2 regions of the Paracoccus sp. DMF genome follow, and region 2 is predicted to be linked to the other one. Evidence: riboswitches for the same ligand, from Rfam matches in the RefSeq annotation. Region 2 holds a riboswitch; the other holds the start of a gene.
The links. Region 2 has a riboswitch for thiamine pyrophosphate ahead of thiD (bifunctional hydroxymethylpyrimidine kinase/phosphomethylpyrimidine kinase). Riboswitches for the same ligand answer to the same signal wherever they lie in the genome.

Region 1 (15,156 bases), on a different contig from region 2:
TGCCATTCGCGCCAGATCGAGACCAGCAGCGCCATCAGCACCGGCCCGACGAACAGCCCGACGATGCCCATGGTCTTGACCCCGCCGACGAGGCCGAAGAACGTCGGCAGGAAGGGCAGCTTCACCGGCCCGCCGACCAGCACCGGCCGGATGGTCTTGTCCACCACGAACAGCTCGCAGGTGCCCCAGATGAACAGCGCCGCGCCCTGCACCGGCGAGCCGCTGGCGACCAGATAGGCCGAGACCAGCGTGAAGCACAAAGGCGCACCCCCCGGGATCAGCGCCATGAAGCCGGTGATGACGCCGAAGGTCACCGGCGAGGGCACGCCGGCCAGCCAATAGGCGGTGCCCAGGATCACCCCCTCGCCGATGGCGATCAGCGTCATGCCGGTCACGGTCGAGCTGATCGTCGCCGGCACCACGCGCGACAGCCGGCTCCAGCGGTCGGGCAGGATGCGGCGGCCGATATGGTCGACCTGGGCCACGAACTTGTCGCCGTCGCGATACAGCACGAAGAGCGTGATCAGCATGAAGAGCAGCGTCAGCGCCAGGTGGAACGCCAGCGAGCCCGCCGTCACCGCGCCGCGATAGATCGCGCCGATGTTCGAGCCCGAGACCAGCTGCACGATTTCCGAGATGCCGCCGGGCCGGCCGATATAGGTGTGCCAGTTCTCGTCCAGCCAGTCGCCGACCTGCGGCAGCTGGACCATCCAGCCCGGCGTCGGCGCGCCGGTGGAATTGACCATGATCGCCCAGTTGATCCAGTCGCGCAGCTCGCGGAAGGCATAGATCAGCGCCATGGCGATGGGCACGACCAGGAAGCAGACCAGCACCAGCACCAGGGCCGTCGCGGCCCAGGTGCGCCCGACACGCGCCACCGCCCGCTCGCGCAGCGGCCAGCTGGCCAGCGCGATCACCATCGCCGCCAGCACCGGCACCAGGAAGCCGTGGAAGAAATAGATCGAGGCCGCGACGATCGCCAGCAACAGCCAGCGCGCCGCCGAGATATTGGTCACCAGCGGCGGCCGGTGCAGGCGCAGCCCGGTCTGGCGCGGCGCCTGGGCGGGGTGGGGTGCGGTCTGGGGGCTTGGCTCTGGGCCTGTGGTCATCGTCTCCGGTCCTGTCCGGCGCCGCGCGGACGCATCTTGGCGCAACGAGATAACAGAACGCCCGCCGCTGCAAGCCGGAATGCCGTCCCGGCCGGGTCAAGCCTGCCGCGCAGGCATGTCGGGGGCGTGACAGCCGCGGCCGGCACGGCTAGGATCGCCGCGACCAAGGGGAGCCCCGGCAAGGGGCTGAGAGATCGCTGGCAAGGGCAAGCCCCGCGCGGCGCGGTGACCCTTCGAACCTGATCCGGATCATGCCGGCGAAGGGATGGCCAGTCCGTGCGCCTGCCTGATGCCGGCCCCACCCCGGGGCCATCCCGGCCCCGCCCCAAGCCAGGAGGGCAGGATGCCCCAGACCTTCTTTGAAACCCTGCGCGACGAATGCGCCGCCGATTGGCAGGCCGCGACCGGCCATCGCTTCGTGCACGAGTTGCTGGCCGGCCGCATCGGGGATGCGGTCATGGCGCGCTATCTTGTGCAGGACCACCGTTTCCTCGATGCTTTCCTGACGCTGCTCGGTGCCGCCATCGCCAGCGCCGACCGCTTCGAATCGCGGCTGCGCTTCGGCCGCTTCGCCGGTATGGTTTCAAGCGACGAGAACGACTATTTCCTGCGCGCCTTCGCCGCCCTGGGCGTCTCGGAGGCCGAGCGCGCCGCCATTCCCGACAGCGCGCCCACGCAGGGCTTCCAGGCCATCTTGCGCGAGGCTGCCGCGACCCGCTCTTATCCAGCGGTGCTGGCGGTGCTGAACGTGGCCGAGGGGCTTTACCTCGACTGGGCCATGCAGGCCGAGACCCTGCCGGAAAACTTCGTCCATGCCGAATGGATCACGCTGCACGACAATGCGTTCTTCCGCGATTTCGTGGCCTTCCTGCGCGCCGAGCTGGACCGCACCGGCCCGGCCGAGGCCGCGCAGGTGCGCGACTTCTTTCGCCGCGCCGCCCGGCTGGAAGTCGAATTTTTCGATGATGCCTATGAGGCTTAGTGTCTAATCCTCGATGATTTCGAAGGGGGGCGGCTCGCGCGGCGGGCCGCCTTCGCGATAGTCCAGCACGATTCGCGCCAGCGCGGCCGGCGCCAGGTTCTCGCTGCTGTGGCGCAGCTCGGGCAGGCTCCACCAGCGGAATTCGCGGATCAGGCCGGCCTCGGGCGCGTCCTGCACCACGGGCCGGAACTCCGGCGTCTCGATCAGGAAGTAATGCTCGGATTGGCGCCAGCGCGCCTGCGGCAAGGGCAGGGTAAAGCGGCGGCGCCAGACCAGCGGGCCGAAGGCGGGCAGGGCAAAGCCCAGCTCCTCGCGCAGTTCGCGGCGCAGCGTCGCCTCGGGCGTCTCGCCGGGCTCGGCGCCGCCGCCCGGGGTGATCCACCAGTCGCCGGTGCCATAGTCGACGCGCATCAGCAGCACCCGGTCCTCGGGCGTCAGCAGAATGGCCCGCATGGCCTGGCGGTCGATGATGCGCATGGCCCCCTCCGATCACGAAAAAGCCCCGGCGCGGCAAGGGCCGGCCGGGGCGATCGCGGCCGCTCGCGGCCTATTCGTCGTCCGAATCCGCCACGTCGGCGATGTCGTCCAGCGACACGTCGCCGTCGTCATCGTCGTCGTCCAGCAGATCGTCGTCCAGATCCCCGGAATCGGCGTCGTCGTCCAGATCCTCGTCATCGACGAGATCGGTCTGATCCTCGTCGCGCGCGGCGGTCTTTTCCGAGATCAGCGAGCGCGAGCGGCCATTCGTCAGGCTTTCCGCCGTGAAAGAGGCGCCGCAGGCCGGGCAGGTCATCGGATCGTTCGTCAGGTCGTAGAAGCGCGTGGCGCAATGGGGGCAAAGGCGTTTCGTGCCCCATTCCTCTTTGGGCATGGTATTCTCTTTCTGCCGCGTTCAGGTAAATCCGCTGTCCCCTGCCATAGCCAGAAGGGGCTGTCAAAGGCTTTTCCCCTTGCGTCGGGACGGCGGCGCGGTGGAAATATGGGCCGAAAGGCAGGGCACCGCAAGATGCAGGCAGGCAAGGACAGGATTTGGGTCGGCGGCGACATCCCGGTGACGCTGCGCCGCTCGTCCCGGGCGCGGCGCATGACGTTGCGCGTGGCACGGGCGGGGGGCGAGGTGGTGCTGACCCTGCCCAGCCGCGCCAGCCTGCGCGACGGCCAGGCCTTTGCCGAGTCGCGGGCCGAATGGCTGCGCCAGGTCCGCGCCGACATGCCGGCGCTGCAACTGGTCGCGCATGGCGTCCAGCTGCCCGTCGAGGGCGTGCCGCGCCTGATCCGCCCGGCCGAGACCCGCCGCGTCGAGCTGACCGCCGACCTGCTGCTGGTGCCGCAGGGCCGGCCGCCAGGGGTGGTCGTCGAGGCCTGGCTCAAACACCTCGCGCAGGCGCGGCTGATCGCCGCCTGCGACCGCCACGCGGCCCGGCTGGGGCGGCCGTTCCGGGCGCTGGCGCTGCGCGACACCCGCTCGCGCTGGGGCAGCTGCACCCATGACGGCCGGCTGATGTTTTCCTGGCGCCTGGCCATGGCGCCGCCCGAAGTGCTGGACTATGTCGCCGCGCATGAGGTCGCGCATCTGGCGCATATGGACCACTCGCCCGCCTTCTGGGCCGCGACCGAACGGCTGCTGCCCGGCCATGCCCGCCACCGCGCCTGGCTGCGCCGCCACGGCCACGAGCTGCTGGCCTGGCGTTTCCGCATCTGACGGATTGACGCCGCGCGCATTTGTGATCACAGAGATGGCATGACAGTGACGCGCAATTCGGAAACCGCCGCGCATGAGCGGCTTTATCGCAGCCTTCGCCAGCGCATCATGCTGGGCGAATTGCCGCCCGGCCTGCCGATGACGCTGCGCGGCATCGCGGCCGAGCACCGCGTCTCGATGACCCCCGCGCGCGAGGCGGTGCGGCGCCTGGTCGCCGAAGGGGCGCTGACGCTTTCCTCCTCGGGCCGCATCACCACGCCGGAACTCTCGGTCGAGCGCATCGAGGAACTCGCCGCCCTGCGCGGCCTGATCGAGCCCGAACTTGCCGCCCGGGCGCTGCCCCGCGCCCACCAGGCGCTGATCGAGCGCATGGCCATCATCAACGCCGCCATCGGCGAGGCGGCCGAAAGCCATGACGGCGTCACCTATATCCGCACCAACCTGGAATTCCACCGCATCCTCTACCTGCGCGCCCAGGCGCCGGCGATGCTGGCCATTGTCGAGACGGTCTGGCTGCAGCTCGGCCCGACGATGCGGGCGCTCTATGGCCGGGTCAAGCGCCACGAGCCGCCGCGCCACCACCGCATGATCCTGGCCTCGCTGCGCGCCGGCGACGAACCCGGCCTGCGGCTTGCCGTGCGTGCCGACGTGACCCACGGGCTGCGCCACCTCTCGGCCAGCTGACGCGACCTCTGGCTTTCTCTGTTTGCCAAATACCCGAACCGGCCGCGACCCAAGCCGCCGCCGCTGCCGATCTCTCGCCATAAAACAGAAACGCCGCACCCGGGGGGCACGGCGCCAGTCACGTTCCGTTTTCCAATTACCCAAACCCGGCGGCTCAGACCTCCTCGATGCGCAACTCCACCGGCTCGCCGGCAATGACGCCGGTCTTCGGCAGCGCCTCGATGGCATGGTCGATGGCCTCGGGCGTGGTCTTGTGGGTCACGATCAGCACCGGGGCGACGCCGGCGGTCTGCTGGTGGCCGTATTGCCGCATGCGGTCGATCGAGATGCCGGAATCGCCCAGCACCGTGGCAACCTTGGCCAGCGCCCCCGGCTTGTCGGTCAGCGCCAGCCGGATGTAATAGGCGGCGGGCACCGCGGTCCGCGCCGGCTGCGGCCGGGCCAGCGCCGAGGCCGGCTGGCCGAAGCTCGGCATGCGCACGCCGCGCGCGATCTCGACCACGTCGGACATGACGGCGCTGGCGGTCGGACCCTCGCCGGCGCCGGCACCGCGCAAGACGATCTGGCCGACCGAGTCGCCCTCGATCACCACCATGTTGGTGCCGCCCTGCAATTGCCCCAAGGGGCTATCGGCGGGCACCAGGCAGGGCGACATGCGCTGCTCCAGCCCGCGCCCGGTCATCTGCGCCACGCCCAGCAGCTTGATGCGATAGCCCATGTCAGCGGCGCGGCGGATGTCGTCGATGCTGACCCGCTCGATGCCCTCGATCTCGACCGCGTCGAAGCTGGGGCGGGTGCCGAAGGCGATGGCGGCCAGGATCGCCAGCTTATGGCTGGCGTCGATGCCGCCCACGTCCAGCGTCGGATCGGCCTCCAGATAGCCCAGCTGCCGCGCCTCCTCGAACACCGTCTCATAGGGCAGTCCGGCGCTTTCCATCCGGGTCAGGATATAGTTGCAGGTGCCGTTCATCACCCCCATGACGCGGCGGATCTCGTTGCCGGCCAGCGACTCGGTCATCGCCTTGATCACCGGGATGCCGCCGGCGACGGCCGCCTCGAAGCGGATCACCCGGCCATGCGCCTCGGCCAGCTCCGCCAGCTCCTGGCCGTGGATCGCCAGCAGCGCCTTGTTGGCGGTCACCACGTCCTTGCCGGCCTTCAGCGCCGCCGTCACCGCTTCGCGCGCGACGCCCTCGTCGCCGCCGATCAGCTCGACGAAAACGTCCACATCCTCGCGCAGCGCCAGCGCCCGGGCGTCCTCCTCCCAGCCATAGGAAGACAGGTCCGCGTCGCGGTTCTTCAGCCGGTCGCGGGCGCAGACCGCGGCGATGGCGATGGGCCGGCCGGCGCGCTGGGACAGCAGCGCGGCGTGCTTCTGGATGATCTTGACGGTGCCGATGCCGACGGTCCCCAGACCTGCGATACCAAGACGGAGCGGCGAGGCGTTTTGCCCCTGGTTCTGGGCGGACATGCGAAACTCTTATCTATGGACGTTGCGGTGTTAGCGGATGCGGCGCGGGCTTGCAACGCAAGGCTTCACGCCTCGTCGTCGCCGGCCCAGCAGCCCGGCTCGCCGGTGGCGCGCATGACGCGCAGCACGCGGCCGCCGGTCTCGACGGTCTGCGCGCGGATGCGCTCCAGGTCGTCGAGCGCCATCGGCACCGGCCGCACCTCGCCCTTGGCGCTGACGAAGGCCGGATGCCAATGCGTCTTGCGCTCGGTCGGCCGCCACGAGGCATGGCAGAGCAGGTTGCGGTAAAGCCGGATCTCGCCCAGCCGGTCGGTGATCTTGTTGCGGTCGCGCAATCCGGGATGGCGGCGCATGGCGGCGTCGAGCTGCTCGATCAGCGTGCCCAGGGAATCGTCGGCCAGGCTGCCCATGCGGGCAAGCCAGGCCTGCAATTCCTCGGACGTCAGGTCGTCGGCCAGCCGGGCACGGTCCAGCGCATAGATGGTGCGCTTGATGATCTCCTCGAGCCAGCCGAAGCTCGCCACGCATTGCCCGAGGCCCGCGGCGAAATCGGCGGGCAGGGTGAAATGCGTCTCGGGCGCGGCGCCTATTCCCGCCATAATGCCGAAACCCAGCCGACCGGGCGCAGGTAATGGCGCAGGTGCTTGCCCAGGCTCTCGCGCCGGCGGCCGTCGAAGGCGGCGCGCAGATGGTCCAGGGGCGCACGATGCTGGTCCTTGTCGCTCCAGCGGCCCAGGATGGCATCGGGCGGGTTCAGGTCGCCCGGAAAGATCACGATGCGCGTCCCCGCCGGCACCCGCGCCGCGCGGACATAGTTCAGCGGGAAATTCGGCACGCAATGCATGCGGAAATGCGCGAGCCAACCCTTGGGCCAGAACTTCACCCCACCCGGCGCATTGCGGGTGACGAAGCGCTGCTCATAGCGGAACTTGTCGGCGGCGGCCTGCGGATCGGCGCGAAAGATGTCCTGCAGGGGCTTCAGCTTGCCGACGCGCATGCGATAGACCGAGGTCTGGCCCATCTTCTCGAAGGGCGTGTTGGGGTTCAGCCCCAGCACGGTATCGTCGGGATCGCCAAAGGCGAAGAAATCGTCGAGGCTGCCGGTCACGATCACGTCGAGGTCCAGGAACAGCACCACGCCCTGCACGTCGCCCAGATCGCCCCACAGCCGGGACTTCGGCCATTTGCCCTTGGTATTGACCGGCGCCTGGTAGTCGAACTCGGGCAGCGGCCGCACGGCGATGTCGGGATGCAGGCCGGCGCCGTCGTCGGTAAAGCAGTACAGCCGGAACGGCGGCGTGATGTTCCGCGCCACCATGGCATGCAGCCGGTTCACGAACTCGGGCCCGAATTTCGTGCCCCATTTGATGCAGATGACCTGCTTGACCGTGCCGTTGCGCCCGTCGTCCATGCCCGCCTCGCGTTTTGCCCGCGACATTCGCACGCAGGCCGCACGGCGGCAAGCCTCACAGGATCTTCTGCAGCAGCACCAGGTCCAGCCAGCGCCCGAACTTGCGCCCGGATTCGGGCAGATAGCCCACGCGCTGGAAGCCGATGGCCTCGTGAAAGCCGATGCCGCCGGCATTGGCGGCATCGACGGCCGCGACCATGGTATGGGCGCCGCGCGCCCGGGCGTGATCCTCGATCGCCGCCATCAGCGCCCGGCCGACACCACGCCCGCGCGCCCCGGGCGCCAGCAGGACGGTATGTTCCATGGCATGGATATAGCCCAGCCCGCCGCGGAACTGGTCATAGGTGGCGATGCCCAGCACCGCGCCCGCCGCCTCGGCCACCAGCATCTCGCGCCCGGCGGCGCGGCGGGTGGCGATCATCGCCCCCAGGCTCTCGACCGTGCGCTCCTCGCTGGAGAAGATCGTCGTGGTCTCGCGGATGATCGGGTTCCAGAAATCCAGGATGGCGGGAATGTCGCGGGTTTCGGCGGGGCGGATGATCATGCGGGCTCCATCGGGGAACCGGCCGCAAATCGCGCGGCGGCCAGCCTTCTTTGTTGTAGAAATACCCATGCGACGGCGACCGCAAGGGCCGCCGTGCGCCGCCCTAGGCTGCCCGGGCCGCCCGGATCAGCGACAGGATGTCCTTCGCCGCCGCCGGGATGTTGGTCCCCGGCCCGAAGATCGCCTTCACCCCGGCCTTCTTCAGGAAATCGTAATCCTGCTGCGGGATCACGCCGCCGCAGATCACCAGGATGTCGCCGGCGCCCTGGTCCTTCAGCGCCGCGATCAGCTTCGGCGCCAGGGTCTTGTGGCCCGCCGCCTGCGAGGAGATCCCGATTACATGCACGTCGTTGTCGATGGCGTCCTGCGCGGCTTCCTCGGGGGTCTGGAACAGCGGTCCCACGTCCACGTCGAAGCCGATGTCGGCAAAGGCGGTGGCGATGACCTTGGCACCGCGGTCATGGCCGTCCTGTCCCATCTTCACCACCAGCATGCGGGGCCGACGGCCCTCTTCCTCGGCGAATGCCTCGACGTCGCGCTGGATCTGCGCGAAATCCGCGTCGCCCTCATAGGCCGCCCCGTAAACCCCTGCCAAAGTCTTCACCTCCGCCCTGTGGCGCCCGAAAGTGCCCTCCATCGCCAGACTGATCTCGCCCACGCTGGCCCGCGCGCGGGCGCATTCGACCGCCGCCTCCAGCAGGTTGCCGCCCTCGACCGTGCGCCGGCCCAGCTCCAGCAGCGCCGCGTCGCAGGCCGCCTGGTCGCGGGTGGCGCGGATGCGCTCCAGCCGGGCGATCTGGGCCTCGCGCACCTTCATGTTGTCGATGTCGAGGATGTCGAGCGGCTCTTCCTTGGCCAGCCGATACTTGTTCACGCCGACGACCACCTCGTCGCCGCGGTCGATCATCGCCTGGCGCCGCGCCGCCGATTCCTCGATGCGCAGCTTCGGCATGCCCGAGGCGACGGCCTTGGTCATGCCGCCCATCGCCTCGACCTCCTCGATCAGCGCCCAGGCTTCCTCGGCCAGCCGTGCGGTCAGGGTCTCGATGTAATAGCTGCCCGCCAGCGGATCGACGACATGGGTGATGCCGGTTTCCTCTTGCAGGATCAGCTGGGTATTGCGCGCGATGCGGGCGCTGAATTCGGTCGGCAGCGCGATCGCCTCGTCCAGCGCGTTGGTGTGCAGCGACTGCGTGCCGCCCAGCACCGCCGCCATCGCCTCGTAAGCCGTGCGGATCACGTTGTTATAGGGGTCCTGTTCCTGCAAGGACACGCCCGAGGTCTGGCAATGCGTGCGCAGCATCAGCGAGGATGCCTTCTTCGGCTCGAATTCCTTCATGATCCGGGTCCAGAGCAGCCGCGCGGCGCGCAGCTTCGCGACCTCCATGAAGAAGTTCATGCCGATGGCAAAGAAGAAGCTCAGCCGCCCGGCGAAATCGTCGACATTCATGCCGGTCTTCAGCGCGGCGCGGACATATTCGCGCCCGTCGGCCAGGGTATAGGCCAGCTCCTGCACCAGGTTGGCGCCCGCCTCCTGCATGTGATAGCCCGAGATCGAGATCGAGTTGAAGCGCGGCATCTCTTTCGAGGTGTATTCGATGATGTCGGCGATGATGCGCATCGAGGGTTCGGGCGGATAGATATAGGTGTTCCGCACCATGAACTCTTTCAGGATGTCGTTCTGGATCGTGCCCGACAGCACGGCGCGGGAATGCCCCTGTTCCTCGCCCGCGACGATGAAATTCGCCAGGATCGGGATCACCGCCCCGTTCATCGTCATCGAGACCGAGACCTTGTCCAGCGGGATGCCATCGAACAGGATCTTCATGTCCTCGACCGAATCGATGGCGACGCCGGCCTTGCCCACGTCGCCCTCGACGCGCGGATGGTCGCTGTCATAGCCGCGGTGCGTGGCCAGGTCGAAGGCCACCGAAACCCCCTGCTGCCCGGCCGCCAGGTTGCGGCGATAGAAGGCGTTCGATTCCTCGGCGGTCGAGAAGCCGGCGTATTGCCGGATCGTCCAGGGCCGGCCGGCATACATGGTCGCGCGCGGCCCACGGGTAAAGGGCTCGAGCCCGGGCAGGCTGCCCAGATGCGCCAGGCCCTCGGTGTCGGCCTGGGTATAGAGCGGCTTGACCTCGATCCCCTCCAGCGTGTGCCAGTTCAGGCTGTCGGGATCGGCGCCCTTCAACTCCTTGCTGGCGAGATTGCGCCATGTCTCCAGGTCGGCTTTGCTGCTTTCGCTCATCTTGCATCCTTTCCCATGGCCCGCCGCGCCCTATATGAAAGGGGGAACGGGGGCGCGATGAAACTGAAACGGTTGATAATTCTGGCTGTGGTGCCGCTTCTGGCGGCGATGGGACCGAAACCCGAGGGCGAGGCCGACGGCCACCGGCCATATGTGCGCGGCGAGGTGCCGGCGGCGCGCGACGGCGCGCCCGCGCCCGGCGGGCCGCTGACCGGCACCGCCGCGCAGGCCCTGACCGTGCTGCCGGCATCCGAGGCCGATCCGGCGGAATTCCTGTGGCAGGCCCGGCCGGTGGTGATCTTTGCCGATACCGCGGCCGACCCGGCCTTCATCCGGCAGCTGGCCGACCTGCAGGCCGATCCGGCGCCGCTGCTGGCGCGCGACGTGGTCGTCGTGACCGACACCGACCCGGCGGCGGCCAGCCCCTGGCGTCGGCAGCTGCGCCCGGAAGGCTTTTCGCTGGTGCTGCTGGACAAGGACGGCCAGGTCAAGCAGCGTAAGCCCGCGCCCTGGTCCGTGCGCGAGATTTCCCGCGCCATCGACAAGTTCCCGCTGCGCCGGCGCGAGATCGGCCGCGCGGCAGTGCCGTGAGATACTGCGAAAATCGAGGCATTTCTTTGTGCGATAATCGCAACGACTTCGTTGCGGCCCGGCCCCCGAGCCATTATCTTGGGAACAGGGCAGCCGCGCTGCCCGCTGCCAAGGAGGCCCGCCATGTCGAATTCGCCCCTGCCGCGCGTGACGGAACGCCCGGACGCGCCCAAACCGCCCCGGCTGGACTCGGCTACCGAACAGCTGGTCGAACGGCTGCGCAGCGCCCGCACCGCGAATGAAATGGCCGAGATCGTCGGATTGAAGCCCATCAAAGGTCGCTCCGGTCCGAAGATCGCTTATTGAGCCGCTGGCGCAGCTCGGCCAGCTCGCCCGGAAGGCTGCCGGCCAGACCAGCGATCTGGGCCTGACGCGCGGCCAGAGCCGCGGCGCTTTCCCGCTCCAGCATCTGCCGCAGGGCAGCCTCGCCGAAGAACACGCTGGTCATCAACAGGCGCACGGCCTCTTGTCCGCTTTCCAGCGCCGATTCGGTCAGTTCCAGGTAATCCGCGAACATCTCGACGGCACGCGCCTGGTCCTTTTCGGCCTGCTCCCGCATCGCCTCGGCGAATGAGGCCATGATCGACAGCTGCCGGTAATAGGTCACCACCGGGTCGATGACATCGGCCGGCAGGATATGCACCTCTTCGATGATCGCGGTGAAGATGCGGTCGTTCGCCTGCGCCGGGATGAAGGGGAACCGGCCGCTTTCGCGCAGCCGGGCCAGCAGGGCGGCGGCGCCCTCGGCATCCAGCCGCTGGCTTTCCAGCGCCACGACATGGGCGCGGATCTCGGCCAGCAGGGCGCGCTGCACGTCGCTGACCCGCTCGACCCGCAGGATGCGGGCGCGGCGGCGGTTCAGCCAGTCATCGACGGGCCGGGCCAGCATCGCCACGACGGCGGCGACCAGCGCCGCCACCACCGTGGGATTGAGGATGCTGCCCGTGCCCTGGAACATGGATCACTCGAATTCCATGATCACGTCATCGACCTTGAGGCTTTCGCCGGCCGAGGCGTTGACGGATTTCACCACGCCGCGCCGCTCGGCGCGCAGGATGTTTTCCATCTTCATCGCCTCGACGGTGGCCAGCGCCTGGCCTTCCTGCACCTCGTCGCCGGCGGCCACGTTCACCTTGACCACCAGCCCGGGCATCGGACAGAGCAGGAATTTCGAGGTGTCCGGCGGCAGCTTCTCGGGCATCAGCCGCGCCAGTTCGGCGGCACGCGGACGGCGGACATAGGTTTTCAGGTCCGCGCCGCGCACCCGCAGCCGAAAGCCCGAGGGCAGGCGGTCCACCTTCAGAACCAGCGGGCTGCCGTCGACCGACAGCCGCGCCAGCGATTGCCCGGGCAGCCAGTCGCTTTCGACGCGCAGCTTGCGGCCGGCGATCTCGACGGTCGAGCCCTGCTTGTCGGCGGTGATGCGCACCGGGAATTCCTGGCCCGCGACCGTCACCACCCAATGCTCGCCGACATGGCGCTCGTGGTTGTCGAGCCGGCCCGAGATGCGGGTGCGCCGGATCTCGGCCACGCGATGCATGGCCGCGACCGAGGCGGCGATGCGCTGGATCTCGGCCTCGGGTAGGGTCGCGCCCAGGAAGCCCTCGGGATATTCCTCGGCGATGAAGGCGGTGGAAATATCGCCCGAGACGAATTTCGGATGGTCCATCACCGCCGACAGGAACGGCAGGTTGTGGCCGATGCCCTCGACCTCGAACTCGTCCAGCGCCAGCCGCATCTGCTCGATGGCGGCCTCGCGGGTCGGCGCCCAGGTGCAGAGCTTGGCGATCATCGGGTCGTAATACATGCTGATCTCGCCGCCCTCATAGACGCCGGTATCGTTCCTGACCCCCGCAGCGGCGGCCGGAGGATGGTCGCCCGGCCGCGCCGGCACCCAGCGGTCGGCGTCGAGCAGCGGCCCGGCCGCCGTCTCGGCCGGCGGGCGATAGCGGGTCAACCGGCCGATCGAGGGCAGGAAGTTGCGATAGGGGTCCTCGGCGTAAAGCCGGCTTTCGATGGCCCAGCCGTTGATCGTCAGGTCGTCCTGGGCAAAGGGCAGCGGCTCGCCATTCGCGACGCGGATCATCTGCTCGACCAGGTCGACGCCGGTGATCAGTTCGGTCACCGGATGTTCGACCTGCAGCCGGGTGTTCATTTCCAGGAAATAGAAGTTCTTATCGGCATCGACGATGAATTCGACCGTGCCGGCGCTGGTATAGCCGACGGCCTTGGCCAGCGCGCAGGCCTGCTCGCCCATGGCCTTGCGCGTCGCCGCGTCCAGGAAGGGCGAGGGTGCTTCTTCGATGACCTTCTGGTTGCGGCGCTGGATCGAGCATTCGCGCTCGTGCAGATAGACGCAATTGCCGTGCTTGTCGGCCAGCACCTGGATCTCGATATGCCGGGGCTGGGTCACGAATTTCTCGATGAAGATGCGGTCGTCGCCGAAGCTGTTCGCGGCCTCGTTCTTCGAGGATTCGAAACCCTCGCGCGCCTCCTGGTCGTTCCAGGCGATGCGCATGCCCTTGCCGCCGCCGCCGGCGCTGGCCTTGATCATCACCGGATAGCCGATCTGGTTCGAGATCTTCACCGCCTCCTCGGCATCGGCGATCAGGCCCATATAGCCCGGAACCGTGCTGACCCCGGCTTCCTGCGCCAGCTTCTTCGAGGTGATCTTGTCGCCCATGGCCTCGATGGCCGGGCTGGGCGGGCCGACGAAGATGACGCCTTCCTTCTCCAGCGCCTCGGCGAATTTCATGTTCTCGGACAGGAAGCCATAGCCCGGATGCACCGCCTCGGCGCCGGTCTGGCGGATGGCGTCCATGATCCTGTCGATGACGATATAGGACTGGTTCGCCGGCGGTGGGCCGATATGGATGGCCTCGTCCGCCATCTTGACATGCAGCGCGTTGCGGTCGGCATCGGAGTAGACCGCGACGGTCTGGATGCCCATCTTTTTCGCGGTCTTGATGACGCGGCAGGCGATCTCGCCCCGGTTGGCGATCAGGATTTTCTTGAACATGCTGGTTTCCCCTGGGGCAGGTGCCGAACGTAAGAAAGCCGCCCCGGCACGATGCCGGGACGGCCAGAAAGGAAGGCGTCGCCGCGATGCGGCGGCGTATCAGTAGCTGCGATAGCGCGGCTGGGTCGGCTGGCAGAGACGCACGTCGTCGCACAGCGCGCCGGCGACGGCGCCGATGGCCGCGCCCTTGGCGACGTCATGGCCGCCGACATGGGCGACGGTCGCGCCGACGCCCGCGCCGATGAGGCCGCGGTCCATGTCGGTCGGATTGATGTTCTGGGTGCAGCCGGCCAGGCCCAGGAGGCCCAGACCGACGACGAGAGCGAGTTTTTTCGACATGCGAAATTCTCCGGGATGCGGGCCGCGCGCGGGCTGTCACCCGCGCAAGCGGCCCCGGTGGAATCAGTAGCCGCGCGACTGGCAGACGCCGGCGTCGTCGCAAAGCGCGCCGCCCGCCGCGCCGATGAGCGCACCGGTGCCCACGTCGCCGTCGATGATCTTGGCGACGGCCGCACCGGCCAGGGCGCCCCCGGCCGCGCGCTGCGCGTCGGGCGAGATGCCGCTGCCGTAGCCCTGGTCGCAGGCGGCCAGGCCGCCGACCAGCAGAAGGGCGCCCGAAAGACGGAGGATGACGGATTTTTGCATAGTTCTTTGCCTGTATTATGGACCCGCTGACGGGCCGTTTGCGATAGGGGTGCGGCCAATATTGCACGCGCCCGTTTCGGAAGAAACTGACAACGGTGTGAAAACACTAGGCTACGCGGCAATCCGCCCATCGCTCCGGCCGGCATCAGGCTCCGTCCTCGTCGATGTCGTCCTCGTCCCAATCGGCCTCGTCGTCCCAGTCGAATTCCGGCGCCTCGGCGGCGAAAAGCTCGGGGAATCCGGCCTCGGCGCGCTTCATGTCGACGCGCAGCAATTGCTCGTAATCGGTCGGGTCCAGCCTGCCGACGGCCACGACCTCGCGGCCCAGAAGCCAGGACAGCCGGCCGGCGTCCAGGTTGCCGCGCTGAAAGGGCTCGTCGCCGAAATGCGCGATCAGCGCCGCCAGGAAGGCGGTGTCGGCGCGCTTGTCGACGGGTTTGCGGTCGCGGAACCGCTCGCGCCGGACCAAGGGCGTTGCGCCCTTCTTGTTGGCGCGGCGGATGATGAACTGGAAATCGGTGCCCGGAAGACGGCCCGGAAAGCCGCGATGCTTCAGCATGTCTTGCCCCCTTTGTCGGTGGTGACGCGCGGGGGCGGGCAGGGGCGCGGTTGGCGCGGGCCGCCTGGCAGCCCGCGCGCGGCGAATGGCTCAGTTGGCGCCGTATTTGCCTTGATACACCGGCTCGGGCTGAACGGCGACCGGGGTGATGACTTCCGGCTCTTTCTTGGCGCAAGCGGCGGCCAGGCCGA
Region 2 (15,156 bases):
GAGGCCGAGGCCGCCGAGGCAGGCGTGCATGAGGCGGGCGCCAAGTTCGACTATGGCTTCTCGGGCATGCTGGCGCGGGACAACCGCATGCAGCTGGCGCCGCTGACGCTGGCCTCGGGCAAGCCGGTGGCGACGGCGGAATACAAGCTGAAATCCGGCGGCTTCTACCGCATCGACATCAATGCCGACGGCAGCCAGGAGCTGGCGCTGTCCGGCGGCGATTTCTTCCGCGCCGTCTGGATCAACGAAATCGTCATCAACGACATCGAAATCCGGCCGATGGGCGTTCATTCGCTGGAATTCGACGATGCCGGAACCGCGACGATCAGCTTCGTTGCCATCGTCCCGGGCCGCTATACCCTGTCGATCCCGGGCTCGCATGGCGAAACCCAGCAGGCCGTGTTCAATATCCAGTAGGAGCGTCCGATGCTGAAACCCATGCTTTGCGCCGCCGCCCTGGCCTGGGCCGTGACCCCGGCCCTGGCCGCCGATGACGATGTGGCTTCGGCCGAGGAAACCGCCAAGGTCGCCGAGGCCATCGCCAGGATCGGCTGCAAGCCCGATCCGCAAGCCGGGGTCGAAAAGGAGCGCGACGATCTTTACGAGGTCGACGACGCGCAATGCGAGATCGGCCAGTATGACATCAAGCTGAACGCCGATTTCGTGATCACAAGCATCACGCTCGACTGAATGCAGGTGGGCGCGGGCCAGCCTCGCGCCCCTTATCCCATGAACGATGCGCTTTCGATCCAGCATGTCAGCCACGCCTTCGGCCGCTTCCAGGCGCTGAAGGACGTGTCGCTGTCGGTGCCGCGCGGCGGCTTCACCGCGCTTCTGGGGGTGAACGGCGCCGGCAAGACGACGCTGTTTTCGCTGATTACCCGGCTTTACGACAACAATTCGGGCCGGATCGAGGTCGCGGGCCATGACCTGCGCCGCCAGCCCGGCGCGGCGCTGGCCCGGCTGGGCGTGGTGTTCCAGTCCCGCGCGCTGGATGCCGACCTGACCGTGGCGCAGAACCTGGAATATCACGCCGCCCTGCACGGCATGCCGCGTCGCGCCGCGCGGGCGCGCGCGGCCGAGGTGCTGGCCCAGGTCGATCTCGCCGACCGGCTGGACGCGCGGGTTGCGGCGCTGTCCGGCGGCCAGAGCCGCCGGGCCGAGATCGCCCGCGCCCTGATGCACCGCCCCGAGATCCTGCTGCTGGACGAGCCGACCGTGGGCCTCGACGTGAAATCGCGCGCCGAGGTGGTGGCGCTGACCCGGGCGCTGACCGCGACAGGGGTCTCGGCGCTGTGGGCCACGCATATCCTGGACGAGATCCGGCCCGAGGACGGGCTGGTGATCCTGCATCGCGGCGAGGTTCTGGCCCAGGGCACGGCCCAGGGCATCGGCGGCGACGACCTGACCGGCACCTTCCTCCGGCTGACGGGGGAACAGGCATGACGCCCCGCATGTGGCTGACCTGCTTCCTGGGCATCGCGCGGCGCGAGACGCTGCGCTTCGTCACCCAGCGCGGCCGCTTCCTCGCGGCGCTGGTGCGGCCGCTGGTCTGGCTCTTCATCTTCGCCGCCGGCTTCCGCGCCGTGCTGGGCCTGTCGATCACGCCGCCCTACCAGACCTATGTCCTCTATGAGGTCTATGTCACGCCCGGGCTTTGCGCGATGATCCAGCTGTTCAACGGCATGCAGTCGTCGCTGTCCATGGTCTATGACCGCGAGACCGGGGCGATGCGCACCCTGCTGGTCAGCCCGTTCCCGCGCTGGTTCCTGCTGGCCTCGAAACTGGTCGCGGGCGTGCTGGTGTCGATCATCCAGGTCTATACCTTCCTGGCCATCGCCTGGTTCTGGGGCGTCGATCCGCCGCCCGTCGGCTATCTGACCGTGCTGCCGGCGCTGTTCCTGTCGGGGCTGATGCTGGGGGCGATGGGGCTTCTGCTGTCCTCGGCCATCCGGCAGCTGGAAAACTTCGCCGGGGTTATGAATTTCGTCATCTTCCCGATGTTCTTCGCCTCGACCGCGCTCTATCCGCTGTGGCGGATGCGCGAAAGCTCGACGCTGCTGCACGACATCTGCGCCGCCAATCCCTTCACCCATGCGGTTGAGTTGATCCGCTTTGCCCTTTACGGCCGCTTCGATCTCATGTCCTTCTTGGTGGTGTCCGGGTGCCTGGTGCTGTTCTTTGCCGGTTCCGTCATCATGTATGATCCGGCCAAGGGGCTCTGGGCCCGGCGAAAGGGGGGAGCATGAAATACCTGGTTCTGGCCATGGCCTTGGCGGCGGCGGGCGCCGCCCATGCCGAAAGCGGCACCGATCCCGACTGGCCCTGCGTGCAGCGCAAGCAGCCGCATCTGTCGCTTGGGCAGATGTGGTCCGGCCCCGAGCCCGACGAAGCCATCCGCAGCCTGGCCGAGACGCCCGAGATCGCCGCCCTGGCCGACCGGCTCGAGCAGCGCCGCCTGCCGCTCGCGCAGGCCGAGGCCGAGATCGCCGAATTCTCCAAGGCTGCCGACAATCAGAAGCTGAGCGCGCTGATGCTGGCGATCTTCGAACGCATCGACCCGGATCGCAGCGCGCTGATCTCGGGCATCGCGCGCTATGGCCACAAGCAGGTCGATCTGGCCAAGCGCATCCAGGAGCGGCGCGACCGCATGGAGGCGCTGCAAAAGGCCGAGACGCCCGATTTCGACGCCATCGACGCCGAGGAGGAAAAGCTCGACTGGGACAGCCGCATCTTCCAGGACCGCCAGCAGTCGCTGACCTATGTCTGCGAGACGCCGGTGATCCTGGAACAGCGGGTCTTCGCGCTGGCCCGGGCGATTTCGGCGCATCTGCAATGACGCCGCTGCCCGCCGTCATCCTGGCCGGCGGCCTGTCGACCCGGATGGGCGGCGGCAACAAGGGCCTGCGGCTGCTGGGCGGCGAGACGCTGCTGGCGCGGGTGATCGCGCGCCTCGCGCCGCAATGCAATGCGCTCGCGATCAACGCGAATGGCGAGCCCGAGGCCCTTGCCGATTACGGGCTGCCGGTGATCGCCGATGGGTTTGGCGGCTTTGCCGGGCCGATGGCCGGCGTGCTGGCCGGGATGGAATGGGCGGCGGCCGAGGGCGCGGATGGCGTGGTCAGCGTGTCCGTCGACACGCCCTTCCTGCCCGAGGATCTGGTGCACCGCTTGCGCGAGGCGCGTGGCCGCAGCGGCTTGGCTGTCGCCGCCAGCCCGGACGACAGCGGCCGGCTGCGCGACCATCCGACCTGCGCGCTGTGGCCGGTGGCCTTGCAAGACGACCTGCGCGCGGCGCTGGAATCGGGGCTGCACCGCATCGGCCAGTTCGCCGCCGCCTATGACCCCGGCCGGGCGGTCTTCGACAGCCGGCCGCTGGACCCGTTCCTGAATCTGAACACGCCCGAAGACCTGGCCCGCGCCGCCCGGCTGGTCTAGGCGCCGTAGCGGCGCCAGGCCCGGTGCAGCGCCAGCGCCACCGCCCGGGCAAAGATCACCGTCATCACCGACAAGACCAGCAGCGCGGCAAAGACCAGGTCGGTCTTCATCCTGCCGTTCGCGTGGATCATCAGCGCGCCGAGGCCGCGGGCGCCGCCGACCCATTCGCCGATCACCGCGCCGATCGGCGCATAGACCGCCGCCAGCCGCAGCCCGGTGGCCAGGCTGGGCAGCGCCGCCGGGATGCGCAGGTGGCGCATGATGCGGATGCGGCTGGCGCCCATCACCTGCGCCAGGTCCAGCGCCGGTTGCGGCGTGCGCATCAGCCCGTCCAGGAAGGCGCTGGCGACCGGGAAGAACACGATCAGCACGGTCACGGCGATCTTGGGCGCCATGCCGAAGCCCAGCCACAGCGTCAGGATCGGCGCCAGGGCAAAGACCGGGATGGTCTGGCTGAAGGTCAGGATCGGCCGCAACACGCCGGTCAGCCGGTCCGAGAAGCCCATGGCGATGGCCAGGGCCGCGCCAAGCGCTGCGCCGAGGGCAAAGCCCAGCACCACCTCGGTCAGGGTAAAGCCGGCGTGGCGGGCGATCTCGGCGCGGTTGAGCCACAGCGCCTCGGCCACGGCCTGGGGCGAGGGCAGCAGGAAGGGCGGCATGTCCGCCAGCCAGATCAGCCCCTGCCATAGCAGGATAACGGTCAGGATCAGGGCGAGGGCGGTTCTCATGCCATCATCCCGCGCATCAACTCGGCCTGCAGCGTCAGCACCTCGGGCGCGTCGAAGGGCCGGGCGGCGGCTTCGGGCCGGGGTAAGGGCACCGGCCAGTCGGTCAGCCCGGTTTCGCGCAAGAGCAGGATGCGGTCGCCCAGCCGGGCGGCCTCGGCCGGGTCATGCGTGACCAGCAGGATGCTGCGATTGCTCAGCAGGCGGGCCGACAGGTCCTGCATCTGCGCCCGGGTCCGCGCGTCGAGCGCCGAGAAGGGCTCGTCCAGCAGCACCAGCGGCCGGTCCTCGAACAGGGTGCGGGCCAGGGCGACGCGCTGGCGCTGGCCGCCGGACAGGTTCGCGGGCAGGTGGTGGATGCGGTCGGCAAGGCCCACGGCCTCGATCAGATGCGCAGCGCGGGCGGCGGGGTCCGAGGGGGGCTCTGCCCCCCGCGAGACCGACCCCTCGATGGGGTCGGCCTCGCGCCCCCCGGGATATTTCGACAAGAAAGAAGCCGGGAGCGTGCCGCGCAGCCGGGCGCCCAGCGTGACATTGCCGGCGACGTCGAGCCAGGGGATCAGCCCCGGATCCTGCGCCATCAGGGCGACGGGCGCGTCCCGCGTGACCTCGCCCTGGAAGCGCGCGCCGGTGTCCAGCCCGGCGAGTAGGCGCAGGATGGTGGATTTTCCGACGCCCGAGGGGCCGAGCAGACAGGTCCACCGGCCCTCGGCGACCGTCAGGTCGATGGGGGCGAAGAGCGGCGTCTCGCCGACCCAGGCCTGGCCCCGCACCCGTGCCGTCATGCCCGGCCCAGATCCCAGAAGGCGGCCTCGAGCCGGGTCGCGGTGGCGAAGCGGTCCGTCAGCGCGTTCCAGCGCGGGCTGTCCTGCGGCGCGTCGCCCAGGCGCTTGCGGATCGCCCGATCCAGCAGCGCGCCGGCGTCGCGGCAGGCCTGCTGGTATTCGGCGCCGGCATAGGTGTCGATCCAGTCGCGATAGGGCGTGTCCGGCGCGGCCTCGGCCGCCAGGCGCAGGCCGATCTCGCCATAGCCCAGCACGCAGGGCATCAGCGCCGCCAGCAGGTCGAGAAAATCCCCCGACAGCCCGGCATCGAGCACATAGCGGGTATAGGCGATGTTCGTCACCGCCTCGGGCGTCGCAAGCATCGCCGCCGTGTCGATGCCGGCCGCGGCGCAGGTCTGCACATGCAGCGCCATTTCGTGATCGAGCAGCGTATGCACGGTGGCGGCGCAGGCCCGCAACTCGTCCAGATCGCCCGCCTTGACCACAGCCAACGCCCAGGCGCGGCTGAACTGGATCAGGAACAGGTAGTCCTGCACCAGATAGGCAAGGTATTCCGCGCGCGGCAGGCTGCCGTCGCGCAGGCCCTCGACGAAGCCGTGGCGGGTATAGGCGTCCCAGTCGGGCGCCGCCGCGCGCAGCCGGGCGAAGCTTTCACCGTAGCTCATTGTGCCCCCACATCCATCGCCAGGTCCGAGACCGGCAGCACGCTGTCCACCAGCCCGGCGTCATGCAGGAACTGCTCGAACCGCGCATAGCGACCCTGGTCCAGCGCCGCCGGCGATTGCGAAAAGCGCGGCAGGGTTTCCTTCCACGCGTCGGCATTGAGCTCGTCCTTGAGATCGGGGGCGGTGGCCGAGAACAGCTGCCACGCTTCGTCCGGGTGGTTGACCATATATTGCGCGCCGCGCTCGACCGCATGCAGCAGGCGGGCGGTGCGGTCCTTGTCCATGGTCTGCGGATTGGCGACGAAGATCAGCTCGTCATAGGTCGGCACGCCGCTTTCCTCGACAAAGAAGCAGCGGCCCTCGGCGCCTTCCAGCCGCATCTGCGTCAGCTCGAAATTGCGATAGGCGCCGATGGTGGCATCGACCTGGCCGGCGATCAGCGCCGGCGACAGCGACCAGTTGACGCTGACCATCTCGACGTCAGCCATGGTCAGGCCGGCGGTCCCGAGGATCTGGCCGACCAGCGCCTCCTCGACCCCCGAGACCGAATAGCCGATCTTCTTGCCCTTGAGGTCCGAGAGCTGCTGCACTGGCCCGTCGGCCTTGACCATCAGGCAGTTCAAGGGCGTCGCGACCAGCGTGCCGACGCGCTTCAGCGGCAGGCCCTCATGCACCTGCAGGTGCAGCTGCGGCTGGTAGCTGATGGCGTAATCGGCCTTGCCCGCCGCGACCAGCTTGGGCGGGTCCGAGGGATCGGCGGGGGCGACGACCTCGACCTCCAGCCCCTCGTCGGCGAAGAAGCCCTTTTCCTGGGCGACGATGATCGGGGCATGGTCGGGGTTCACGAACCAGTCCAGCATCAGCGTCACCTTGTCGGCGGCAAGAACGGGTTGGGCCAGCAGGGCCAGCGCGGCGGCGGCAAGGGGCAGGTGCTTCAAGTCTCGTCTCCCAGGGCTAGAAGGGTGATCTCGCCGTCCCAGCGGCGCGAAAGCGCGTCGGCGGCGCGCCATGAGCGCAGCCCCGAGCGGCAGGCCAGCACCGCGCGCCGGCCGGGTTCGGGCAGCGGGCCGATGGCGCCATAGCCGGGCATGCGCAGCGCCTTGGGCGTGGCCTTGCGCGGCGCCTCGTCGCGGTCGCGCAGGTCGACGACAAGGTCGCCCGGACGAATGTCCTGCCTGGCGATGAAGCGGGGGCCCGGGCTTTCCGGCGCGCCGTCAAAGCGGAATTGCGTGACGCGGCCATTGTCCAGGCGGGTGAACTCGCCCAGGGGCGAGGGGGCGGTGCCCAGAAGCAGCCGCAGCGCCATCTGCGCCTGCAGGCAGCCGAGCATGCCGACCACCGGCCCCAACACGCCCGCCGTGGCGCAGGTCTGGCCGCTGTCGGGCGGGTCGGGGAACAGCGCCCGCAGGCTGGGGGCGCCGCTTTGCCCGGGACCGCCGCAGAAGCCGCCGACATAGCCCGCCATCCCCAGCGCCGAGGCCGAGATCAGCGGCTTGCCCGCGGCAAGGCAGGCGTCGGACAGCGTATAGCTGGCCGCATAGCTGTCGGCGCAGTCCAGCACCACGTCGGCCGCGGCGACCAGCGCCGGCGCATTGGCCGGGGTCAGCGCCTCGCGCCGGCCCTCGAGCAGGACCGCGGGGTTCAGCCGCGTCACCGCCAGCGCCGCGGCCTGCACCTTGGGCCGGCCCAGGTCCTTCATGCGATAGAGCGGCTGGCGGTGCAGGTTGGTTTCCTCGACCGTGTCGGGGTCCATCAGCGTGATGCGGCCGATGCCGCTGCCTGCCAGGTATTGCAGCACCGGCACGCCCAGGCCACCGGCGCCGACGACCAGGACATGGGCGGCTTCGAGGCGCTCCTGCCCCTCGGCGCCGACTTCGGGCAGCACCATCTGGCGCAGATAGCGGCTCATGCCGTCACCTTCAGCCATTCGCGGATGCGGGCCTCGGGATCGGGGTTCAGCGTGATGTCGGTCACCGCCGAGGCCAGGTCGGCGCCGGCCGCGAAGGCTTCGCGGGCGCGTTCCGGCGTGACGCCGCCGATGGCGACCAGGGGCGTGGCGCCGACCAGCTTGCGCCATTCCCGCACCCGGTCCAGACCCTGCTGTTCCCATTTCATCTTCTTCAGGATCGTCGGCCAGACCGGTCCCAGGGCGACGTAATCGGGCGCCAGCGCCAGCGCCCGGTCCAGCTCGGCATGGTCATGGGTCGAGATCCCCAGCCGCATGCCGGCGCGGCGGATGGCGGCGATGTCGGCCGTGTCCAGATCCTCCTGCCCTAGGTGGATGAAATCGCAGCCGAGCTCGATGGCGGCCTGCCAGTGGTCGTTCACGACCAGCGTGGCGCCATGTTCGCGGCACAGTTCCTGCGCCAGCGCCAGCTCGCCCAGCAGGCGCGCGGCGGGCTGGTCCTTGATGCGGATCTGCACCAGCTTGACACCCAGGGGCAGGGCGCGGCGCAGCCAGGCGGCGCTGTCGAAGATCGGGTAGAAACGCGGCAGTTTCATGCCAGCACCGCCATGCCGAAAAGGGGGGTCGAGGGCGCGGCCATGTCGCGCGCCTCGATCGGATTGGCGCCAGCCGCCAGTCGGCCGGCCTCGATCGCCAGCGCCATGGCGCGGGCCATGGCCACCGGGTCGCCGGCCTTGGCGACGGCGGTGTTCAGCAGCACCGCGTCATAGCCCAGCTCCATCGCCTGCGCCGCATGGCTGGGCAGGCCGATGCCCGCGTCCACCACCAGCGCCACATCGGGGAAATGCGCCCGCAGGCTGCGCAGCCCATAGGGGTTGTTCAGCCCCCGGCCCGAGCCGATGGGCGCGCCCCAGGGCATCAGCACCGCGCAGCCCGCGTCCAGAAGCCGGCCGCAGACCGACAGGTCCTCGGTGCAATAGGGAAAGACCTGGAAGCCGTCGTCCGACAGGATCCGCGCCGCCTCGACCAGGGCGATCACGTCGGGGCAAAGCGTATCGTCGTCGCGGATGACCTCCAGCTTGATCCAGGGCGTCCCGAACAGTTCGCGCGCCATCTGGGCGGTGGTCACCGCCTCGCGCACGGAATGGCAGCCGGCGGTGTTGGGCAGGACCGGGATATTCAATCCCTTGATGAGGTTGTGGAAATCCTGGCCCGCCCCGCCCTCGCGGCGCAGGCTGACCGTGGCGATGCCGGCGCCCGAGGCGCGGAAGGCCTCGGCCATGATCGCGGGCGAGGGGTATTGCGCCGTGCCCAGCATCAGCGGGCTTTCGACATGGGTTCCGTAGAATTGCGGCATCTCAGCCCCCCTGCATCGGCGCCACGACTTCCAGTGCGTCGCCATCCTTCAACGTGGTCCCGGCGCGGGCGGCGGCGGGCAGGAAGGCGCCGTTCAGCGCCGTGGCGACCTTGGCCGCGCCCAGGCCGATTTCGTCCAGCGCATCCTGGACCGAGGGCCCGGCAAGGCTGCGGTTTTCGCCGTTAAGGGTGATTTTCATCCATGAACTCCGGTATCTGGCCGTCCAGCAGGTGGTCGGCGGCCATGCGGGCCACGGCGGGGGCCAGAAGATAGCCGTGGCGATAGAGGCCGTTGGCAAACAGCGTGTTTCCACGCCGGCGCAGGCGCGGCAGGTTGTCGGGGAAGGCCGGGCGGGCGTCCGAGCCCAGTTCGAGGATCTCGGCCTCGGCGAAGCCGGGATGCAGCGCATAGGCGGCCGACAGCATCTCGACCGCCGAGCGGGCGGTGACGCGATATTTGCCGCCGGTTTCCAGCATCGTGGCGCCTATCATGTATACACCGTCCCCCCTTGGAACAAGATATAGGGGGATGCGCGGATGCAGCAGGCGGATGGTGCGGGTCAGCTGGACCTCGGGGCAGCGGATCACCAGCATCTCGCCCCGCACGCCGCGCAGGTCGGGCAAGGCGTCGCGGGCGGCGAAGCCGCGGGCGTCGACGATCAGGCCGGTCGGCTCGCCTTCGGTCTCGATGGTGACGCCGGCAGCGGTCAGCCGGTCGCGCAGCGCCATGAGGGCGGCGCGGGGGTTCAGATGCGCCTCGCTTTCGAAGAACAGCCCGCGCGCGAACCGGCCCTGCAATACGGGCTCCAGCGCGGCGATGGCGTCAGCGTCCACCGGGCGATGCGCCTCTGTCATCCGGGTAAAGCGGTCCAGTTCCGCCCGGTCGCGCGAGGGGGCGAGCACCAGCGTGCCGCGCCGGATGACCTCGGCGCCATGCGCCTGCCACCAGTCGGCGGCGTCGAGCCCCAGGCGCAGGACCACCGGCTCGGCGCTTTCGGCCTCGCACCAGGGGGCCAGCATGCCGCCGGCACGCCAACTGCACGCCTGCGCGCCGGGCTTGCCGGCGGGGTCGATGACGCGGGGGGTGACGCCGCGGTCAAGCAGGGTCGCGGCAATTGCCAACCCCATCACGCCGCTACCAAGAATTGTTATCTCGTTCATTCGCCACCCCACATTTTGTAGAAGTGATGTACCGGCCCATGGCCCAACCCGATCCCCAGCCCGTCGGCGGCCCCGATGGCGCCTTGCAGCCAGCCATGGGCGCGGGTGACCGCAGCGGGCAGGTCCAACCCCAGCGCCAGCCCCGCCGCGATGGCCGAGGACAGCGAGCAGCCGGTGCCATGGGTATTGCGGGTCTGCTGACGTGGCGCCGACAGCTGAAAGCCCTGCGGACCGACCAGCAGGTCGGTGCAGGTGTCGCCCTCGGCATGGCCGCCCTTCATCAGCACATGGCCCGCGCCCAGGGCACGCAGCGCCTCGCCCTGTTCGGCCATGGCGTCGAGGGTGCCGGCCGGGGCACGACCCAGCAGCCGTGCGGCCTCGGGCAGGTTGGGGGTCAGGACGGTCGCCAGCGGCAAGAGCCGGTCACGCAGCGCCTGGACCGCCGCGTCGGGCAGCAGCGCATCGCCGGATTTCGCCACCATGACCGGGTCCAGCACCACCGGGATCGGATCGGCCTGCAGCGCGATGCGCAGCCGGTCCGCGACGGCTGTGATCACATCCGGGCCGCCGACCATGCCGATCTTGATCGCGCGCACGTCCAGGTCGCCGAAAACCGCGTCGATCTGCGCCGCGACCATGGCCGGCGAGACCGCCTCGACCGCCGCGACGGTGCGGGTGTTCTGGGCGGTGATGGCTGTGATCACGGATGCGCCATAGACCCCCAGCGCCGAGAAGGTCTTGAGGTCGGCCTGGATGCCGGCGCCGCCGCCGCTGTCCGAGCCGGCGATGGTCAGCGCGATGCGAGCTGGTCCCGCCATGATCCGCCTTTCATTGTCCGGTCGAGGCGGCGGAGAGGGGGTGGCGGCTGATGTGGTCTGCGTGCCGCGACACTCTACCCTTCCCTCCGCCGGTATGAGCCGGATCAGGTTCGATGGGTCGGTGCCTGGCACCTCTCAGCCCCGTTCGGGGCACCCCAAGTGTATGAGTCGTGGCGGGACACTAGGGCCGGCGCGCGGCTTTGGCAAGCTCAGTCGCGGGCGAACAGGTCGCGGGTGTAAAGCTTGTCCTGCACGTCGGCCAGTTCGGGCGCCTGGCGGTTGGCGATGATCAGGTCGGCCTGGGCCTTGAAGGCGTCGAGGTCGCGCACCACCGGGCTGTTGAAGAAATGCTCCTGTTCCAGCACCGGTTCGTAGACGATGCAGGGGATGCCCTTGGCCTTGATCCGCTTCATGATGCCCTGGATCGAGCTGTCGCGGAAATTGTCCGAGCCGGATTTCATCACCAGCCGATAGACGCCGACCAGCTTCGGACGCCGGGCGATGATTTCCTCGGCGATGAAATCCTTGCGGGTGCGGTTGCTGTCCACCACCGCGGCGATCAGGCTTTGCGGCACCTGGTCGTAGTTCGCCAGCAATTGCTTGGTATCCTTGGGCAGGCAATAGCCGCCATAGCCGAAGCTGGGATTGTTGTAATGCTCGCCGATCCGCGGGTCGAGGCCGACGCCCTCGATGATCTCGCGCGTGTTCAGCCCGCGGGCGACGGCATAGCTGTCGAGTTCGTTGAAATAGGCCACGCGCATGGCGAGATAGGTGTTCGAGAACAGCTTGATCGCCTCGGCCTCGGTCGAGCCGGTGAACAGGATCGGCATGTCCTTGCGGACCGCGCCCTGGGCCAGCAGATCGGCCAGCCGATGCGCGGCCGGGCCGTGGTCACCTACCACGATGCGCGAGGGGTGCAGGTTGTCCTGCAACGCCCGGCCTTCGCGCAGGAATTCCGGCGAGAACAGGATGCCGTCATGGCCGGTCTCGTCGCGCATGCGCTGGGTAAAGCCGACCGGGACCGTGGACTTGATGACGATGGTCGCCTGCGGCGCGTGCCGGCGGGCCAGCGCGATCACGCTTTCCACGCTGGAGGTGTCGAAGCGGTTCGAGCGCGGGTCGTAATTCGTCGGCGTGGCGACGATGACGAATTCGGCGCCGGCCATGGCCTCGGCCGGGTCGGTGGTGGCGCGCAGGTGCAGCGGCTTTTCCGCCAGCCACTGGCTGATCTCGGCATCCTCGATGGGCGAGCGGCCGGCATTCACCTGGGCCACCCGCTCGGCGCTGATGTCCAGGGCCACCACCGCGTCATGCTGCGCCAGCAGCACCGCGATCGACATGCCGACATAGCCCAGCCCAGCCACCGATATGGTCATCGCGTTCCCTTTCCCCGTGGTTTCCCCGGCTCTAGCACGGCTTTTCGCCCGGCAGAAGCGCGCCGGCTTGCGGGGCCGGCCGTGTTTCGGCACGATCCGGCCGGATGGCAAGGGAGGCCGGCGATGAAAAGCGTGATCTTCGACCTGGGGGCGGTGCTGATCGAATGGGATCCGGCGCTGGCCTTTGCCGATGTCTTCACCAGCCGCGCCGCGGCCGAGGCCTGGATGGCGCGCATCGGCTTCGACGGCTGGAACCGGGCGCAGGACGGCGGGCGCAGCTTTGCCGAAGGGCTGCAGGCCGCGCGCGAGGCGCATGGCGACGAGGCCCGGCAGCTGGCGGGCTATCTGGCCGCCTTTCCGCTGACCATCGAGAAGACCGTGCCCGGCGCCTGGGAAATCGCCGAGGCGCTGCTGGCGCGGGGGGTGCCGCTCTATGGCTTGACGAACTGGGCGGCCGAGACCTGGCCCCATGCGCTGGAAATCCATCCCCGGCTGGGCCGGCTGTTCCGCGACATCGTGGTTTCCGGGCGGGTGGGCGCGCTGAAGCCCGAGCCGGCGATCTATCGCCTGCTGATGGACCGCAACGGCTTGCGCCCCGAGGATTGCATCTTCATCGACGACAATCCCGACAACGTCGAGGGCGCCCGGGCGCTTGGCATCGACGGCATCCATTTCACCGGGGCCCAGGCGCTGGGCGCGGCGCTGGCGCGGCGCGGGCTGTTCTGACGCGATCGTGACGGCGGCCGTCAGCCAATTGTAAGCTGGAGCGCGTTAGGACGGCACGCCTGAACTGTCGTAGGAAGCCAGCTTGCCTCTTGTCGTGACCCTGTCCTCGATCCCGCCGCGCTTTGCCGGGCTGGAACCGACCCTGAAATCTCTGCTGAAACAGAAAACCCGCCCCGACGAGGTGCGGCTTTACCTGCCGCGCCGCTATCGCCGCTTTCCCGACTGGGACGGCAGCCTGCCGGCGGTGCCCCAGGGCGTGCGCATCGTCACGGTCGAGGACGACCTGGGCCCGGCGACCAAGATCCTGCCGGCGGTGCGGGATTTCCGCGGCCAGGATTGCGAATTGCTGCTCTGCGACGACGACCGGCTTTACGATCCGCTGTGGACCAGCCGCTTCCTGGCGGCGCGACGCGCGCATCCGGGCTGCGTCATCGCCGAGGCCGGCGGCTTCGTTCCCGGCCATGCCGGCGGGCTTGAGCCGCGGGCGGTGCCGCGCCGCAAGGGCTGGCGCTATCGCCTGCTGCGCGCGGCCACGCTGGGGCTGGTCAAGCCGCATGCCTGGCTGCGCTCGGGCTATGTCGATGTGCTCAAGGGCTATGGCGGCGCCATGCTGCGGCCCGAATTCATGCCCGACAGCGCCTTCGACATCCCCGAGCTGCTGTGGACGGTGGACGATCCCTGGCTGTCGGGGAACCTGGCGCTGAACGGCGTGCCGATCTGGCTGAACGCCGAGGGCCGGGTGCCGGGCGAGTGCCGGACCGCCCGCTGCCATGCGCTTCTGGACTTTGCCTTGCAGGGCAAGGGCCGGGGCGACGCCAATGGCGCCTGCTACGAATGGTTCCGCCAGAACCTGGGCATCTGGACGGCCGGGCCTAGCCGACCATCTTCGCCGCCTGCTGCAATGCCAGCAGATAGCCGTTGACGCCGAAGCCGGCGATCACGCCCTCGGCGCGCAGGCTGACATAGGAATGGTGGCGGAAGCCCTCGCGCTTGTGCACGTTCGAGATATGCACCTCGAGCACCGGGCCGTCGAAGGTGTTCAGCGCATCCAGGATCGCGACCGAGGTATGGGTAAAGGCAGCCGGGTTGATGACGATGGCCTGTGCCCGCAGCCGCGCCTCGTGGATCTTGTCGATGATCGCGCCTTCGTGGTTCGACTGGAAGAAGTCGATGGTCAGGCCCAGTTCGGCCGCCGTCGCCCTGCAGTCGCGTTCCACGTCGGCCAGCGTGGTGCTGCCATAGATCTCGGGCTGGCGCTGGCCCAGAAGGTTCAGGTTCGGGCCGTTCAGGACATAGACGGTGGGCATGGCAATCTCCGCTGCTTTCGGGTGGATCCTAGCCCAGTTCGGCCAGGAAGATATAGCCGGCGCCATAGATCGTCTTGATCAGGCGCGGGTTCTTCGGATCCTCGCCCAGCTTGGTGCGCAGGCGCGAGATGCGCACGTCCATCGCCCGGTCGAAACTTTCCCCCGCCGTGCCGCCCAGCGTCTCGAGCATCTGCGCGCGCGAAATCAGCCGGCGCGGATTGTCGAGAAACAGCCGCAAGACCTCGGCCTCGGCATGCGAGATCGGCGTCTCGGCGCCCTCGGGCGAGGTCAGGGTGTAGCGGTCGAAATCCGCGGCCCAGCCGGCAAAGCGGATCTGCTGGCGGCCGGGGCCGGTCTCGCGCTGGGGTTTGCGCAGCCGGGCGCGGATGCGGGCCACGACCTCGGCCGGCTCGAAGGGCTTGATGATATAGTCGTCGGCGCCCAGTTCCAGCCCCGTCACCCGGTCCTGCACCTGCGCCCGGCCCGAGATGATGATGATCGCGGCGCCGCTTTCGCTGGCCAGCCGGTGCACCAGCGCCAGCCCGTCGCGGTCGGGCAGGCCCAGGTCGATCAGGATCGCCTCGGGCTGGATGCGGCGCAGCGCCGCCTCGAACTCGGTGGCGCGGCCGAAGCCCAGGGTGCGAAAGCCCGCCTCCTCCAGCGCCGCGGACAGCAGGCGGCGGATCTCGGGCTCGTCGTCGAGGATGGCGATCAGGGGGGCGTCAGTCATCGGTATCTGCCAGGGCCAGGGCCAGTTCGGTGTCGCCAAAGGGCTTGGTCAGGACCGGCCCGTCAAGCCCCGATCTGCCCGGATCGCCCGGCGGCAGCGCGGTCATCAGCACCACGGGCAGGCCGCGCCCGCGCAGGGCGGCGCCCGAGCCGTCACCCAGCTG

Region 1: another riboswitch for thiamine pyrophosphate. It lies ahead of E3D03_RS03660 (TenA family protein); the one in region 2 lies ahead of thiD (bifunctional hydroxymethylpyrimidine kinase/phosphomethylpyrimidine kinase).

The regions. Positions count from the first base shown of each region.
Region 1 covers NZ_SOKV02000004.1:99,733-114,888, reverse strand. The annotation lists gene E3D03_RS03665 (AI-2E family transporter) at 1-1,109, opposite strand, end outside; TPP riboswitch at 1,266-1,392, shown strand; gene E3D03_RS03660 (TenA family protein) at 1,453-2,091, shown strand; gene E3D03_RS03655 (NUDIX hydrolase) at 2,095-2,568, opposite strand; gene E3D03_RS03650 (TIGR02300 family protein) at 2,639-2,962, opposite strand; gene E3D03_RS03645 (M48 family metallopeptidase) at 3,098-3,793, shown strand; gene E3D03_RS03640 (GntR family transcriptional regulator) at 3,833-4,477, shown strand; gene E3D03_RS03635 (homoserine dehydrogenase) at 4,632-5,948, opposite strand; gene E3D03_RS03630 (hypothetical protein) at 6,014-6,547, opposite strand; gene E3D03_RS03625 (glycosyl transferase) at 6,535-7,359, opposite strand; gene E3D03_RS03620 (GNAT family N-acetyltransferase) at 7,415-7,903, opposite strand; gene scpA (methylmalonyl-CoA mutase) at 8,007-10,151, opposite strand; gene E3D03_RS03610 (DUF4174 domain-containing protein) at 10,209-10,742, shown strand; gene E3D03_RS03605 (hypothetical protein) at 10,866-11,048, shown strand; gene E3D03_RS03600 (hypothetical protein) at 11,014-11,700, opposite strand; gene E3D03_RS03595 (acetyl/propionyl/methylcrotonyl-CoA carboxylase subunit alpha) at 11,704-13,761, opposite strand; gene E3D03_RS03590 (hypothetical protein) at 13,861-14,100, opposite strand; gene E3D03_RS03585 (hypothetical protein) at 14,164-14,406, opposite strand; gene E3D03_RS03580 (hypothetical protein) at 14,552-14,965, opposite strand; gene E3D03_RS03575 (hypothetical protein) at 15,056-15,156, opposite strand, start outside.
Region 2 covers NZ_SOKV02000002.1:166,100-181,255, forward strand. The annotation lists gene E3D03_RS02050 (hypothetical protein) at 25-417, shown strand; gene E3D03_RS02055 (PepSY domain-containing protein) at 427-690, shown strand; gene E3D03_RS02060 (ABC transporter ATP-binding protein) at 730-1,446, shown strand; gene E3D03_RS02065 (ABC transporter permease) at 1,443-2,249, shown strand; gene E3D03_RS02070 (hypothetical protein) at 2,246-2,839, shown strand; gene mobA (molybdenum cofactor guanylyltransferase MobA) at 2,836-3,438, shown strand; gene E3D03_RS02080 (ABC transporter permease) at 3,435-4,166, opposite strand; gene E3D03_RS02085 (ABC transporter ATP-binding protein) at 4,163-4,948, opposite strand; gene E3D03_RS02090 (TenA family protein) at 4,945-5,613, opposite strand; gene E3D03_RS02095 (ABC transporter substrate-binding protein) at 5,610-6,551, opposite strand; gene E3D03_RS02100 (ThiF family adenylyltransferase) at 6,548-7,522, opposite strand; gene E3D03_RS02105 (thiamine phosphate synthase) at 7,519-8,115, opposite strand; gene E3D03_RS02110 (thiazole synthase) at 8,112-8,876, opposite strand; gene thiS (sulfur carrier protein ThiS) at 8,878-9,075, opposite strand; gene E3D03_RS02120 (FAD-dependent oxidoreductase) at 9,059-10,036, opposite strand; gene thiD (bifunctional hydroxymethylpyrimidine kinase/phosphomethylpyrimidine kinase) at 10,033-10,854, opposite strand; TPP riboswitch at 10,919-11,022, opposite strand; gene E3D03_RS02130 (nucleotide sugar dehydrogenase) at 11,064-12,230, opposite strand; gene E3D03_RS02135 (HAD family hydrolase) at 12,354-12,956, shown strand; gene E3D03_RS02140 (glycosyltransferase family 2 protein) at 13,039-13,878, shown strand; gene aroQ (type II 3-dehydroquinate dehydratase) at 13,829-14,263, opposite strand; gene E3D03_RS02150 (response regulator transcription factor) at 14,292-14,993, opposite strand; gene E3D03_RS02155 (PAS-domain containing protein) at 14,986-15,156, opposite strand, start outside.